3 regions of the Ruminiclostridium papyrosolvens DSM 2782 genome follow, and region 1 is predicted to be linked to each of the others. Evidence: predicted binding sites of a transcription regulator. Region 1 holds the regulator's gene; each other region holds the start of a gene.
What was found. Region 1 encodes HrcA, which represses chaperone genes, less so after heat shock. Its sites were predicted from a motif close to TGTTAGCACTCNNNNNNNNNGAGTGCTAACA; they were not measured.
Positions count from the first base shown of each region.

Region 2: groES (co-chaperone GroES) is a predicted target of HrcA. The motif match lies at 3,087-3,117, and genes of this name have one in related genera.
Region 3: htpG (molecular chaperone HtpG) is a predicted target of HrcA. The motif match lies at 1,226-1,256, and genes of this name have one in related genera.

Region 1 covers NZ_CP119677.1:2,800,613-2,804,839, reverse strand. Annotated here, with positions in the region: gene P0092_RS12455 (aminotransferase class IV) at 1-362, shown strand, start outside; gene P0092_RS12450 (DUF7847 domain-containing protein) at 391-1,260, shown strand; gene hrcA (heat-inducible transcriptional repressor HrcA) at 1,449-2,495, shown strand; gene grpE (nucleotide exchange factor GrpE) at 2,523-3,119, shown strand; gene dnaK (molecular chaperone DnaK) at 3,177-4,227, shown strand, end outside.
Region 2 covers NZ_CP119677.1:494,429-498,655, reverse strand. Annotated here, with positions in the region: gene P0092_RS02245 (IMP dehydrogenase) at 1-325, opposite strand, end outside; gene P0092_RS02240 (DUF6106 family protein) at 441-944, opposite strand; gene groL (chaperonin GroEL) at 1,114-2,745, opposite strand; gene groES (co-chaperone GroES) at 2,767-3,051, opposite strand; gene P0092_RS02225 (tetratricopeptide repeat protein) at 3,267-4,227, opposite strand, start outside.
Region 3 covers NZ_CP119677.1:1,737,997-1,742,223, reverse strand. Annotated here, with positions in the region: gene htpG (molecular chaperone HtpG) at 1-1,156, opposite strand, end outside; gene P0092_RS07760 (SpoVR family protein) at 1,280-2,668, opposite strand; gene yhbH (sporulation protein YhbH) at 2,705-3,901, opposite strand; gene P0092_RS07750 (PrkA family serine protein kinase) at 3,916-4,227, opposite strand, start outside.

The sequences.
Region 1 (4,227 bases):
TGCTTTTGGTAGATGACAACGATAAAATAACAGAGGGCGGAAAGTCCAATGTTTTTTTTGTAAAAGGTGACAAAATATATACATCTCCCGAAGAATATATATTGAAAGGTATTACGAGGCAATATATAATTGATGTTTGTGTAAAACTAGGATATGAAGTAATAGAAACATTGATTGGTGTTGACCAGTTAACTAATTTTGATGCTGTGTTTATAACCGGTACATCTATTAATGCAATGCCGTTAAAAACAATAGACGAGTGTGTATTGAATTCGTCTGAGAATGTTGTAACCAAAAATGTCATGGGAGGTTATAACAGTCTTATATCGGCATATATTCAAGGCAATTGCAATGAGAAATAGAAGATTACATTAATTTGGGAGGTTGGGTATGAGATACCTTGAAAATGCGTTTAAGTTTACGTTTAAGAACTTTATAATTACCATTCCATTACTGGTAGCTATGGCAATACCGAGTATGGTTATGGGTGTGGGTTCCTTAGGATTTCTATTTAATATTAAGAATTTTGAACAGATATTTAGTCAGATGCTGGACAATAACGGACAGTTTATGCCAACATACCATATGTTCCTCAGCTTATATGGGCCAACAATGATTATAAGTATGATAGTTTCAACGTTTTTGACTCTGGTTTTATCTATTTTGGTTTATCCTGCAACATACGGAATGATAAATAAAAAGTATGAGACAGGCATTTCAACACTTAGTGATATGACAAATTCCATGACTAAGTATATCGGAAGATTTGTACTTTACGGTTTATTAAAAATTGCTATGTGGATAGGAATGGTAGTAGTATATCTTATACTTATTGCAATTGCAATTGTAATAGTAACAGCAGTTTCAAGTGTTGCAGGTGCAATATTGATAGTGCTGTTTACATTAGCATTTATTGCTGCTTGTATAGCACTTGCGGTATACACTTCTATGTGGTTTACATCAGTTTGTGTAGAAGATACGGATATAATGACAGGATTGAAAAATTCATTCCGTTATGTAGCAGGCAGTTTCTGGACCATATTAGGAATGAGCATCCTTATATCTTTATTGGGAACAATAGCAGGAACAATAATAGGAATGGTAGTTGGATGGATTCCTATTATTGGAGGAGCTGTTTCGTCCATAGTATCATATCTTGCTGAATTTATATCAATTGTATTTTTCTTTGAAATTTATCGTGAAAAATCAGGGAAATATGCTTGTGAAGAATACTACAAGCAAATGAACAGCGGATTTTAAAGAATAGCTGTTTCAATTACTAAAAAGACCTTGTTTCGGAATGTAGATATTCTGTGCAGGGTCTTTTAAATTTTAAAATAATACCGAATATTACAAGAAAAATACTTGACAAACAAATATGCTAATGTTATTTTTAGTATATAATTAGCACTCAACATTAAAGAGTGCTAACAAGAGAGGTGATTATAATGCTACTTGACGATAGAAAATTGAAAATACTTCAAGCAATTATAGATGATTATATATATTCTGCTGAACCTGTAGGCTCCAGAACTATTGCCAAGAAGCATGAACTTGGTTTGAGTTCGGCTACAATTAGAAATGAAATGGCTGATCTTGAAGAAATGGGTCTTTTGGAACAGCCATATACATCGGCAGGCAGAGTTCCTTCCGATAAAGGGTACAGGCTTTATGTTGACCAGCTGATGAAGATAAATGAATTAACTGATAGTGAGATAGAGAAAATCCGAAGTGATATGAATATTCGTATAAACGAACTTAGTCAGCTCATAAGGAATGCATCCGCGGTTATGTCAAGATTTACCAAATATACATCTATGGCCATAACACCTCATATGAAACAGAGTGTATTAAAAGCTGTTCAGGTAGTACCTATAGAGCCTGGGAAAGCATTGGTGATTATTGTTACGGATGCTAACGTTGTAAGAAATAATCTGATAAGAATTCCTGAGAGTGTTACACCTGATTTCTTAATTCAGATTTCAAATATGCTAAACGAGCAGTTAAAGGGATTTACTTTGGAAATGCTCAAATCGGACATATTAAATGAAAAGTTTGAAAAACTGAATTCATTGCCTTATGGATTAATTAAACCAATCCTAGACGGGATAGAGGATTTGATTAAGACAATTGATAAGCCGGAAGTATATCTTGATGGGGCAACAAATATTCTGAATTTTCCGGAGTTCAAGGAAGTTGATAAGGCAAAGGAGTTTTTGAATATACTGGATGAAAAGAAGTTTGTATCTGACCTTCTTACTAATAATTCGAATAAAAACAATGAGATAATTATTCACATAGGAAATGAGAATGCTATAGAAGGCATAAAAGATTGCAGTTTGGTTACTGCATCCTATACTGTAGGTAATCATGTAATAGGAACAATAGGAATTATCGGGCCAACCAGAATGGAGTACTCAAAGGTTGTGTCATCTATGAATTATATAAGGAATAAAATCAATCAGGAGATTCTTAAACTTCTGGATAATGGATAGTATAAATAAGGAGGTAGTATTCAGGCAATGAAAAAAGAAAAACATCCTAAGGATGAAAAACAAAACACTAAGGAAATGAATTCTGAAGAAATCAACAAAGGAGTAGAAAATCCGGAGATATCAGAGACTTCTGATGTGAAGGAGGACGAAGCAGTAAATACGGAAATTGAGGACTTAAAAGCAAAATTGGAAGAAAAGTCTAAACAATGTGAAGAATTCAAAAATATGGTTCAACGTACAGCAGCCGAGTTTGACAATTATAAAAAAAGAACAATCAAGGAAAAGGAAGCTCTTAGCCTTGATATAGCAATAGACACAGTAGATTCCTTCCTGCCGGTAGTAGATAACCTCGAGAGAGCTTTGAAAGCTGCAGAGAACATGGAAAACAATCCACTGAAGGAAGGCGTTGAAATGGTTATGAGACAGTTGAAGGATTGTCTCGACAAGTTGGGAGTAGAAGCAATAGAGGCAGTTAATAATTCATTTGACCCTGAACTCCACAATGCAGTAATGCATGTAACGGATGATGAAATTGGCGAAAATATTGTGGTTGAGGAATTTCAGAAGGGTTATACAATGAAGGGCAAAGTAATCAGACATAGTATGGTAAAGGTAGTAAACTAACACAGTAGTTTTAAAATAAAAAAACGATGAACAAATATATTAAGGAGGGTATTATTTATGTCAAAAGTAATTGGTATAGATTTAGGTACCACAAATTCATGTGTGGCAGTTATGGAAGGCGGCGAGCCTGTTGTTATTGCAAATCCGGAAGGAAATAGAACTACCCCTTCTGTTGTAGCATTTTCAAAAACAGGTGAACGTATGATAGGGCAAGTTGCAAAAAGACAATCTATCACAAATCCTGAAAGAACAATAATTTCAATAAAGAGAGAGATGGGAACTGACCATAAGGTTGATATAGATGGTAAGAAATATTCACCACAGGAAATATCTTCAATGGTACTTCAAAAGCTTAAGTCCGATGCAGAAGCATATCTTGGGGAGACAATAACTCAGGCGGTTATTACTGTTCCTGCTTACTTTAGTGATGCTCAAAGACAAGCAACAAAGGATGCCGGTAAAATTGCCGGATTGGAAGTTCTCAGAATTATAAACGAGCCTACAGCAGCAGCTTTGGCATACGGTCTTGACAAAGAGCATGACCAGAAAATAATGGTTTATGACTTAGGTGGAGGAACCTTCGACGTATCCATACTTGAAATCGGTGACGGCGTATTCGAAGTTCTTGCAACACACGGTAATAACAGACTTGGCGGAGATGACTTTGACCAGAGAGTAATAGATTTCCTTGTTGATACCTTCAAAAAGGAAAATGGAATAGACCTTAAAAACGACAAAATGGCAATGCAGAGATTGAAGGAAGCAGCAGAAAAGGCAAAAATTGAACTTTCCGGTGTGACTTCATCTAATATAAACCTACCGTTTATAACTGCTGATGCAACAGGACCAAAGCATCTTGATGTAACACTTACAAGAGCTAAATTTGATGAAATTACAGCTGATTTAGTTGAAAATACTATGGGACCTACAAGACAGGCTATGCAGGATGCAGGGCTTACACCTGACAAGATAGACAAAATTCTCTTAGTTGGTGGTTCTACAAGAATTCCTGCAGTTCAGGAAGCAGTAAAGAAGTACTTAGGAAAAGATCCTTTCAAGGGAATTAACCCTGATGAATGTGTTGCTGTTGGAGCTGCAATTCAGGCAG
Region 2 (4,227 bases), 2.3 Mb from region 1:
TGCTGTCACTTAATACAAATCCAGCTTTATATTTCTTAACCTTCCTTACCATTTCAGCCTGACTTTCGATGCTTTGTGAACCGTATATGAATGATATACCTCCGCACTTTGCTAATGCTATTGCCATGTTGTTATCTGAAACAGACTGCATTATTGCAGAAGCAACCGGTATATTTAATTCCAGAGAAGGTTTTTCCCCCACTTTGTGCTTTACTATGGGTGTCTTAAGAGCAACGTTGTCAGGTATACATTCCTTTGTACTTAGGTTTGGGACTAAGAGGTATTCACTGAAAGTCCTCGAAGGTTCGTTATAATAAAAAGCCATTTTTTTTAATTCCTCCTTATATGCCATTTGTTAATTATTTAAATATAATAATACCGTTTATATTTTCTATTCAAAAAGCAAAGAACTAAAACGTCCTTTGCCTTAGGTTTCAAATTTATTCAAAAACCTTTCTTGGAATATATTTCTTAAATGATTCAATCATTTTGGGATGTGGTTCGAAAAATACAAGCATTTTCTCACCGTCTTTTACTGTAGATATAAAGTATACTTCGTTTGACTCCATTGATGTTACGGCACTTAAACGCTTTTTAATGCCTTCGTAACTTTGATTATACTCACCACTTGTCATTTTTGCTACTATCTCAAAATCCTTGCAGGATCCACTAAATACTCTTTTTCTCTTTCTCTGTGCTATTATCATATCTATATCTAAATCACCGTTTGTGACGATATATTCATATTCTACGTTTCTGTTCCTAATCAGCATATAGCCTAAATACCCGATTGCTACAAGCAATACCGGCATAAAGGTTTGTAGGAAGCTCACTGAACCAACTATCATGATTAATACTAGTCCAATAACAATTGTTCCTGCAATTATTATTGAGTCAACAGCAGATTTTCTGCGTTTTACAATTTTTTCCATAAATATATCCATTTTTAAAGCCCCTCCTCATTGGAACAAACAAAGCATTTTTTAAGCTTGTTAAAATAATAATAAATTAACAGGATAATATCAAGTATTTAGTGAAATTATTTTTATTTTACCATTTAAATACAAATAGAGGATGACTATTTTGTAGCCACCCTCTATAACTTTTTTATTCTTAGTACATTCCGCCCATTCCGCCCGGCATTCCACCTGGCATAGCCGGTGCTTCCGGTTCAGGCTTATCAGCTACAACGCTTTCTGTTGTAAGTACCATTGCAGCTACAGAAGCCGCATTTTGGAGAGCTGATCTTGTAACCTTTGCAGGATCAACTATTCCGCTTTCAATCATATTTATATATTTTTCGTTAAGTGCATCGAATCCGATATCCTTTTCGCTTGCCTTAATCTTATCAACTATTACTGATCCTTCAAGACCTGCATTTGCTGCTATCTGTCTTACAGGTTCTTCAAGTGCTCTTAATATAATCTGAACGCCTGTCTTTTCGTCACCGGAAGTTGTTTCAAGTAATTTAGCAACTTCAGGAATAACGTTAATCAACGCTGTTCCACCGCCGGCTACTATACCTTCTTCAACTGCTGCTCTTGTTGCAGCCAGAGCATCTTCAATTCTCAATTTCTTTTCTTTCATTTCAGTTTCAGTTGCAGCACCAACCTGAATTACAGCTACACCGCCTGAAAGCTTTGCAAGTCTTTCCTGAAGTTTTTCTCTGTCAAAGTCTGATGTAGTATCTTCAATCTGAGTCTTGATGGAGTTAATTCTGGTCTTAATGTCTTCTGCTTTTCCTGCACCATCAACCACTATTGTATTTTCTTTTTGTATAATTACCTGTCTTGCTTTACCAAGCTGAGCTATCTGAGTTTCTTTAAGGTCAAGACCCAATTCTTCAGTTATAACTTCTCCGCCTGTTAATATTGCTATATCCTGAAGCATAGCTTTTCTTCTGTCACCGAATCCAGGTGCCTTAACAGCTACACAAGTAAAGGTTCCTCTTAATTTGTTCAGGATAAGAGTTGTAAGTGCTTCTCCTTCCATGTCTTCTGCAATTATGAGAAGCTTCTTTCCTTGCTGAACAATTTGTTCAAGTATTGGAAGTATATCCTGAATGTTTGTTATTTTCTTGTCAGTTATAAGGATATATGGATCATCCAAAACTGCTTCCATCTTATCTGTATCAGTAACCATGTAAGCTGACAGGTATCCTCTGTCGAACTGCATACCTTCAACTACTTCAAGGTTTGTTCCCATAGTCTTTGATTCTTCTACAGTGATAACTCCGTCATTTGTTACTTTTTCCATTGCATCAGCAATAAGAGTTCCTATTAATTCCTCATTTGCGGAAATAGTTGCAACTCTTGCGATGTCTTCCTTACCTTTGATTTTACGGCTGTTTGCCTTGATTCCTGCAACAGCTGTATCAACAGCCTTCTGCAAACCTTTCTTTAAAATCATTGGGTTTGCTCCTGCTGCAACGTTCTTCATACCTTCTCTAATTATTGCCTGTGCAAGTAAAGTTGCTGTAGTAGTACCGTCACCGGCTACATCGTTTGTCTTTGTAGCAACTTCTTTAACAAGCTGTGCACCCATATTTTCAAACTTGTCTTCAAGTTCAACTTCTTTTGCTATAGTAACACCATCGTTTGTTATTAATGGTGAGCCGAATTTCTTATCTAAAACAACATTTCTTCCCTTTGGTCCAAGGGTAACTTTTACTGTGTCAGCTAATTGATTAACACCTTTTTCAAGTGCGCGTCTAGCTTCTTCGCCAAATTTTATTTCCTTTGCCATTTCTCTTACCTCCCGTTATAATTATTCAACAATTGCGAGGATATCGCTCTGCTTCAATATTGTATATTCCTGACCGTCAAATTTTACTTCTGTTCCTGAATATTTGCTGGTAAGTACTCTGTCTCCAACTTTAACTTCCATCTTAATTTCTTTGCCATCTACAACTGTTCCAGGTCCTACTGCAACAACCTCTGCTACCTGTGGCTTTTCCTTTGCACTTCCCGGTAATACTATTCCACTTTTAGTAGTTTCTTCGCTCTCAAGCATTTTAATAACTACTCTATCGCCTAATGGTTTTATCTTCATTGTTTTACCTCCTTGAATATTTAATGCTTGTAAACTGTTAGCACTCACTATCATCGAGTGCTAATCACATTTATAATATTATATATTGAATAAAATATTATCAAACGCTTTATAATCATGAATTAAGCAATATTTTGCCATTTAGTCCATTCATGGTTTTATTGCTAATTATTTCTTCCATTTACTCTATTTTATTAATATTATCAGTTTTTATCCTAATAATTTATTTTTTTGAGTAACTTATTAAACGCAATAGAAGAAATTCCATACTTTTGTATTAATTCCTCTTTTTCCAAATCAATAAAATTCTCTTTGCAATAGATGTATTCAATTACAGCAGAAAGACCTACTATATCTTTTTCACTCTCTATCAAAAGTTCGCCTGTATGATATATTATGTTATACAATATTTGTATTATTTCCTTTTCGTATTCAGGAACATACATTATTTCCTTATGCAGTACAACACACTCAACTACAGAATTATACTTTTTTGGAACCTTTCTGATAGTTCTCTGCCTTGGTTTCGAGGCATTTTCAAATATTTCTAAATACCTGAAGGGACTATACATGTAATCTTCAGGCTCCCCGATTATTCTGAATATTTCCTTATATTCATCCAAAACAGACACTTCCGAAGTATCTTCCTTTAAAATTTCACTGACCCTTTTAATCCAATCCGAAAAATCTGTATCCAACGTTTTAATTGTTTGCAGATTATTAATAATCGGGTTTGCCTTCTCATAATTTTTTGATGCTATATATCCTATAAGCAGCAAAGAACATACGAATAAGTCGCTGTACTCAACAATATATGTTTCCAGCAATTGAATCAATTCATCTATTTTATTAAATATTATTAAAGTAGTTGCAATACATAAAAGGTCCTTCCTGTTATATATACTTCTAAATGGAAGGATCTTTAATAATTTTTCTACCCGGGAATATTTCCGGGAGCCATATAAGTTATATATTTTAAGGCTGTTAGCCCAAATGTCTTCACTATATATATTTGTAACTGTGGCAATAAAATTTGATGCACGTTTATAATTCTGCTGTTCTATAAGTATAAGTACCAGCAGATTACGTGCATCGGTGTTCATAGGGTTAAATCCTATTGCCTTATATAGTTCTCTTACCGCCTCGCCGGTTTTGTTATTTAAAAGGCTTTTTTTA
Region 3 (4,227 bases), 1.1 Mb from region 1:
AGTATTTATTATAGCTTTCACGGTCGTTCTCAAATATAGATGTAAGCTTGTCTGCAACCTTCTTTGTTATGTGTGTGGAAATCTTGTTAACATAACCATCGTTCTGTAAGAAGCTTCTGGAAACATTCAAAGGTAAATCAGGACAATCCAGTACACCCTTTAATAACAGCAAGAATTCAGGAATTACTTCCTTTATATTGTCAGCAACAAATACCTGATTGTAATAAAGCTTTATCTGCCCTTCGTTAGTCTCAAATTCATGTTTGAGCTTAGGGAAATAAAGTATACCTTTCAGGTTAAAGGGGTAATCCATATTTAAGTGTATCCAGAAAAGCGGCTCATTAAAGTCATGGAATACTTTTGAATAGAACTTCTTATAATCTTCGTCTGTGCAGTCTTTTGGATTTTTCAGCCAAAGAGGTTGTGTATCATTTAAAGGCTCGGGCTTTTTAGGCTCAGTAACTTCCTTTTCGTCACCTTCTTTTTCCTCTTCTTTAGTTTCCTCTTTCTTCTCTTCTACCTTTGCAGCATCCTCAAGATATAATTCATATGGCAGGAAGGCAAAGTATTTCTCAAGGGTAGTTCTCATTGTGTATTCTTCAGTGAATTCCAAGCTGTCATCAGATAAATAGAGAGTTATTGTTGTTCCCCTCTCACTCTTGTCGGAATCTGACATTTCAAATTCTGTTCCGCCATCACTTACCCATCTTACAGCAGCCGCATCTTTCTGGTATGAAAGTGTGTCAATCTGGACACGCTGTGACACCATGAATGCCGAATAGAATCCCAGACCAAAGTGACCTATAATTTGTCCGTCATCTGACTTGTCCTTATATTTTTCAAGAAAATCGACTGCTCCTGAAAAAGCAATCTGATTTATATATTTTTTTACTTCTTCCTCAGTCATTCCCAATCCGTTATCTATTACTTTTATGGTCTTATCATTTTTATTGACAATGACCTTTATTTCGAACTTATTACCTTCGGGCAGTTCGGCTTCTCCCATTACATCAAGTTTTTTCATTTTACTAATGGCATCACTTGCATTTGACACTAGTTCTCTTATAAATATGTCCTTTTCAGAGTACAACCACTTTTTAATAATTGGAAATATGTTTTCTGTATTTATTGAAATACTTCCGCTTTCGTGTTTCATAATATTACCTCCACTTCATTTTTTACACTATTAATAATATAACCCGAATGGAGTAAAGTTTCAAGTATTTTTTAGCACTCAATTAACAAGAGTGCTAACAGTTTTTCTAAATGTGGCTCTATCTCAAGTGTACAGGGATATTCTTTTCATTTCATCGCATGCTATATTTTTCATTTTTTCTTCCAGATGTGTAGTCAGTACAACTTTACCCTTCCACAGATCTACAAGGTGTTTAAGAGTTTCATACGCGTAGCTTAATTCCAGTTCACGGCCGTCGAATTCGTGTTCAAGGAACAAAGTATTCTCCTTTGGGCTCCATTCGGTGACTTTTATTGTTGGGACACTTCCAATACCAACTGTATTACACAAAGTATCTCTTACCATTTTCCACCCCTCATCATCTGAAACTTCAGAAATCATATATTCGTTTCCCGTGGATATATATTCAAAGAGATTCATTTCACTGCACAATTCCTGAGTCAGGTATCTTCTTATAAAAGATTGGTCTCTCTCATTTTCCCTTACCTCGAATATCTTGTCTTTTCCCTGTGTATTGTATAGGTTCTCAATAATTTTAAATCCTATGAAATATGGATTTATACTTGATTTTAATGGCCTGATTACCTCATTGTGTTTTCTTAAAAACTCAAAATGCATATTTTGAGGAAGTTCAAGCTTGTTTAATATGGTGTAATGCCAGAAACTTGCCCAGCCCTCATTCATTATTTTTGTTTCTATCTGTGGAATAAAGTACAGGGCTTCTTCTCTTACAATAGAAAGTATATCCTTTTCCCAGTCCTGCAAACGCCCATATTCTGCAACAAAACTGAGTATGTCTTCCTGAGGCTCCTCAGGTATTTTTATTTCCTGGTTGCCGGCCTCAGTATCGTACTTCATTTCTCTTCTGGAATACCTGTCAAGATTGGGAAAATCAGACTTATGCTCAATCAAAGCAGATTTTGACTCTTCTTTCTCCCTTTTGTTATTGCGGTAGTCAATTATCCTTTCCGTTTGCAGTTTTACTGCATGTGCGGCATTAAGTATCTTTTCAACTTTTGCATAACCAATACTGGGGTCAGAGATATAGTCACGTATCCTGTTGGCATGATTTTTAAAGGTTTCAACTGCATACTCAGCCTTTGTTCCTTTATTGAATAGCCTGTTATTTTTAAAAAAATCATTATGTGCATATACATGTGCTATTGTTAGTATCTGAATTAGAAGTGAATTATCCTTCATCAGGTAGGCAATACACGGGTTGGAGTTTATAACCATTTCATACGGAAGTCCTGTAAGATTATATTTATGCAGTGTTTTAATCCTCTCATAGGATTTACCGTAACTCCAGTGCGGATAGTGGGATGGCATCCCTACGTATGATTCATATCCTATCATATCTTCATAATTTATTATTTCAAACTCCTGATTATAGAAGTTCAATCCACTCTCCACCGCTATTTTTTCTATACGCTCATTCCAGTATTCCAGCTCCTTTAGACTAAAATCCGCCATAAGCTTTTATTCCTCCCGATTTATTTAATATTTAAGCTAATTCAATATTGCCTTCTCGTCCCTGTCGCTTGCTTTATCAAGGAGCTTTTTAAGTGCCGGAAGGACATCTTCTTTTTTGTTAATATTTATAGCTGCAAAATTCTTGCTTTTAATCTTGGTCTGAAATTCGTTTTTAATGGTACTGCCTATATTGTAATAACCGGGTACTATTTCTCCATAGCCAAACAGGTTACATACCTCACAAAGCTTGTTAGCACTTTCTACAGCTCTTTTATTATCTTCAGACCAATTGTCCCCGTCGCTGCAGTGGAAAGCATAAATGTTCCAGTTGGCAGGACTGTATCTTTCCGCAATTATTTCTAAAGCTTTATCATACCCGCTGCTGATGTAGGTTCCACCGGACTCACCCCGGTGGAAAAACTCTCTTTCGTTCACTTCCTTTGCTGTTGTTGTGTGAGCTATAAAAACTACATCCACGTTTGCATATTTTAATCTTAGGAATTGATACAAAAGGAAATAAAAACTTCTTGCCAGATATTTTTTTGTTTGATCCATTGAACCCGAAACATCCATAATGCACAGCACAACTGCATTATAATCCCTTTTGTTTTCCTCCTTGATTCTGTAATACCTTAAATCTTCCTCTATGAAAGGAAATCTTTCTTCCCCTGACTCCTTATCATATGTGGCTTCCTCTCCATCTTCAGACCTTTTTGCGGCTTGTTTGCGCTTTATTTTTTCAATGACGGAACGTTTTTTGGCAAGTCGCGGAGGAATACCCTTGTGTTGGTAACCAAGCTTTCTGTAGCTTTTTTCCTCCAATTGGGATAGCTGCTTTTTATCAATATCGGGAAGGTTCATATCGTCAAAAAGGTATTTTATTACCTCCTCAATGGTTATTTCCGTTTCATAAACCTCTTCTCCCTCTTGATTTCCTGCGCCTCCTTTACCTTTACCCGCCTGTGCCTCTCCTGCAAATTTATCGCCCCTTTTTTCATTGCCGTCACCCGCTCCTACGCCGGGCTTGGATTTACCATATATAAACTGAAATTCTTTTATTCCTTTGATGGGAATCTTGATTTTCTTATCCTTACTTTTGCCTATTATGCTTTCTTCTGCAATAATACTGCCCAGATTCTTCTTTATGGATTCCTCAACAAGCTCCCTGTGTCGCCTTCTGTCTTCGGCAGACCTGTCTTTGCCAATGTTACTGCAATCTCTGAATATAGCCATACTTGACCCTCCAATTAATCCTTCCACAGATTGTTTGCTGCATATTTTAGTATAACGTTGCAGCAGTGGTCACAGTAGCCGTTCTTCTTCATTTCCTCAACCATTGTATTGTATTTCTGGGTTTGCTCTTTATCCCTTACTTTTGCCTGTGTTATAATCCTGCTTAAATCCCTTACGGATGCCGTCAGCTTCTTTTCTATTGCATCCTTCAAAGGCTCGTAGCTTGTATAATCCAGACTTCCCCCATTTCTCATAACAAAGAACATATATGCGGTAACATCCGACCTAAACCCCTTTACTGCAGTATCTGAGATACCTATCTGTTC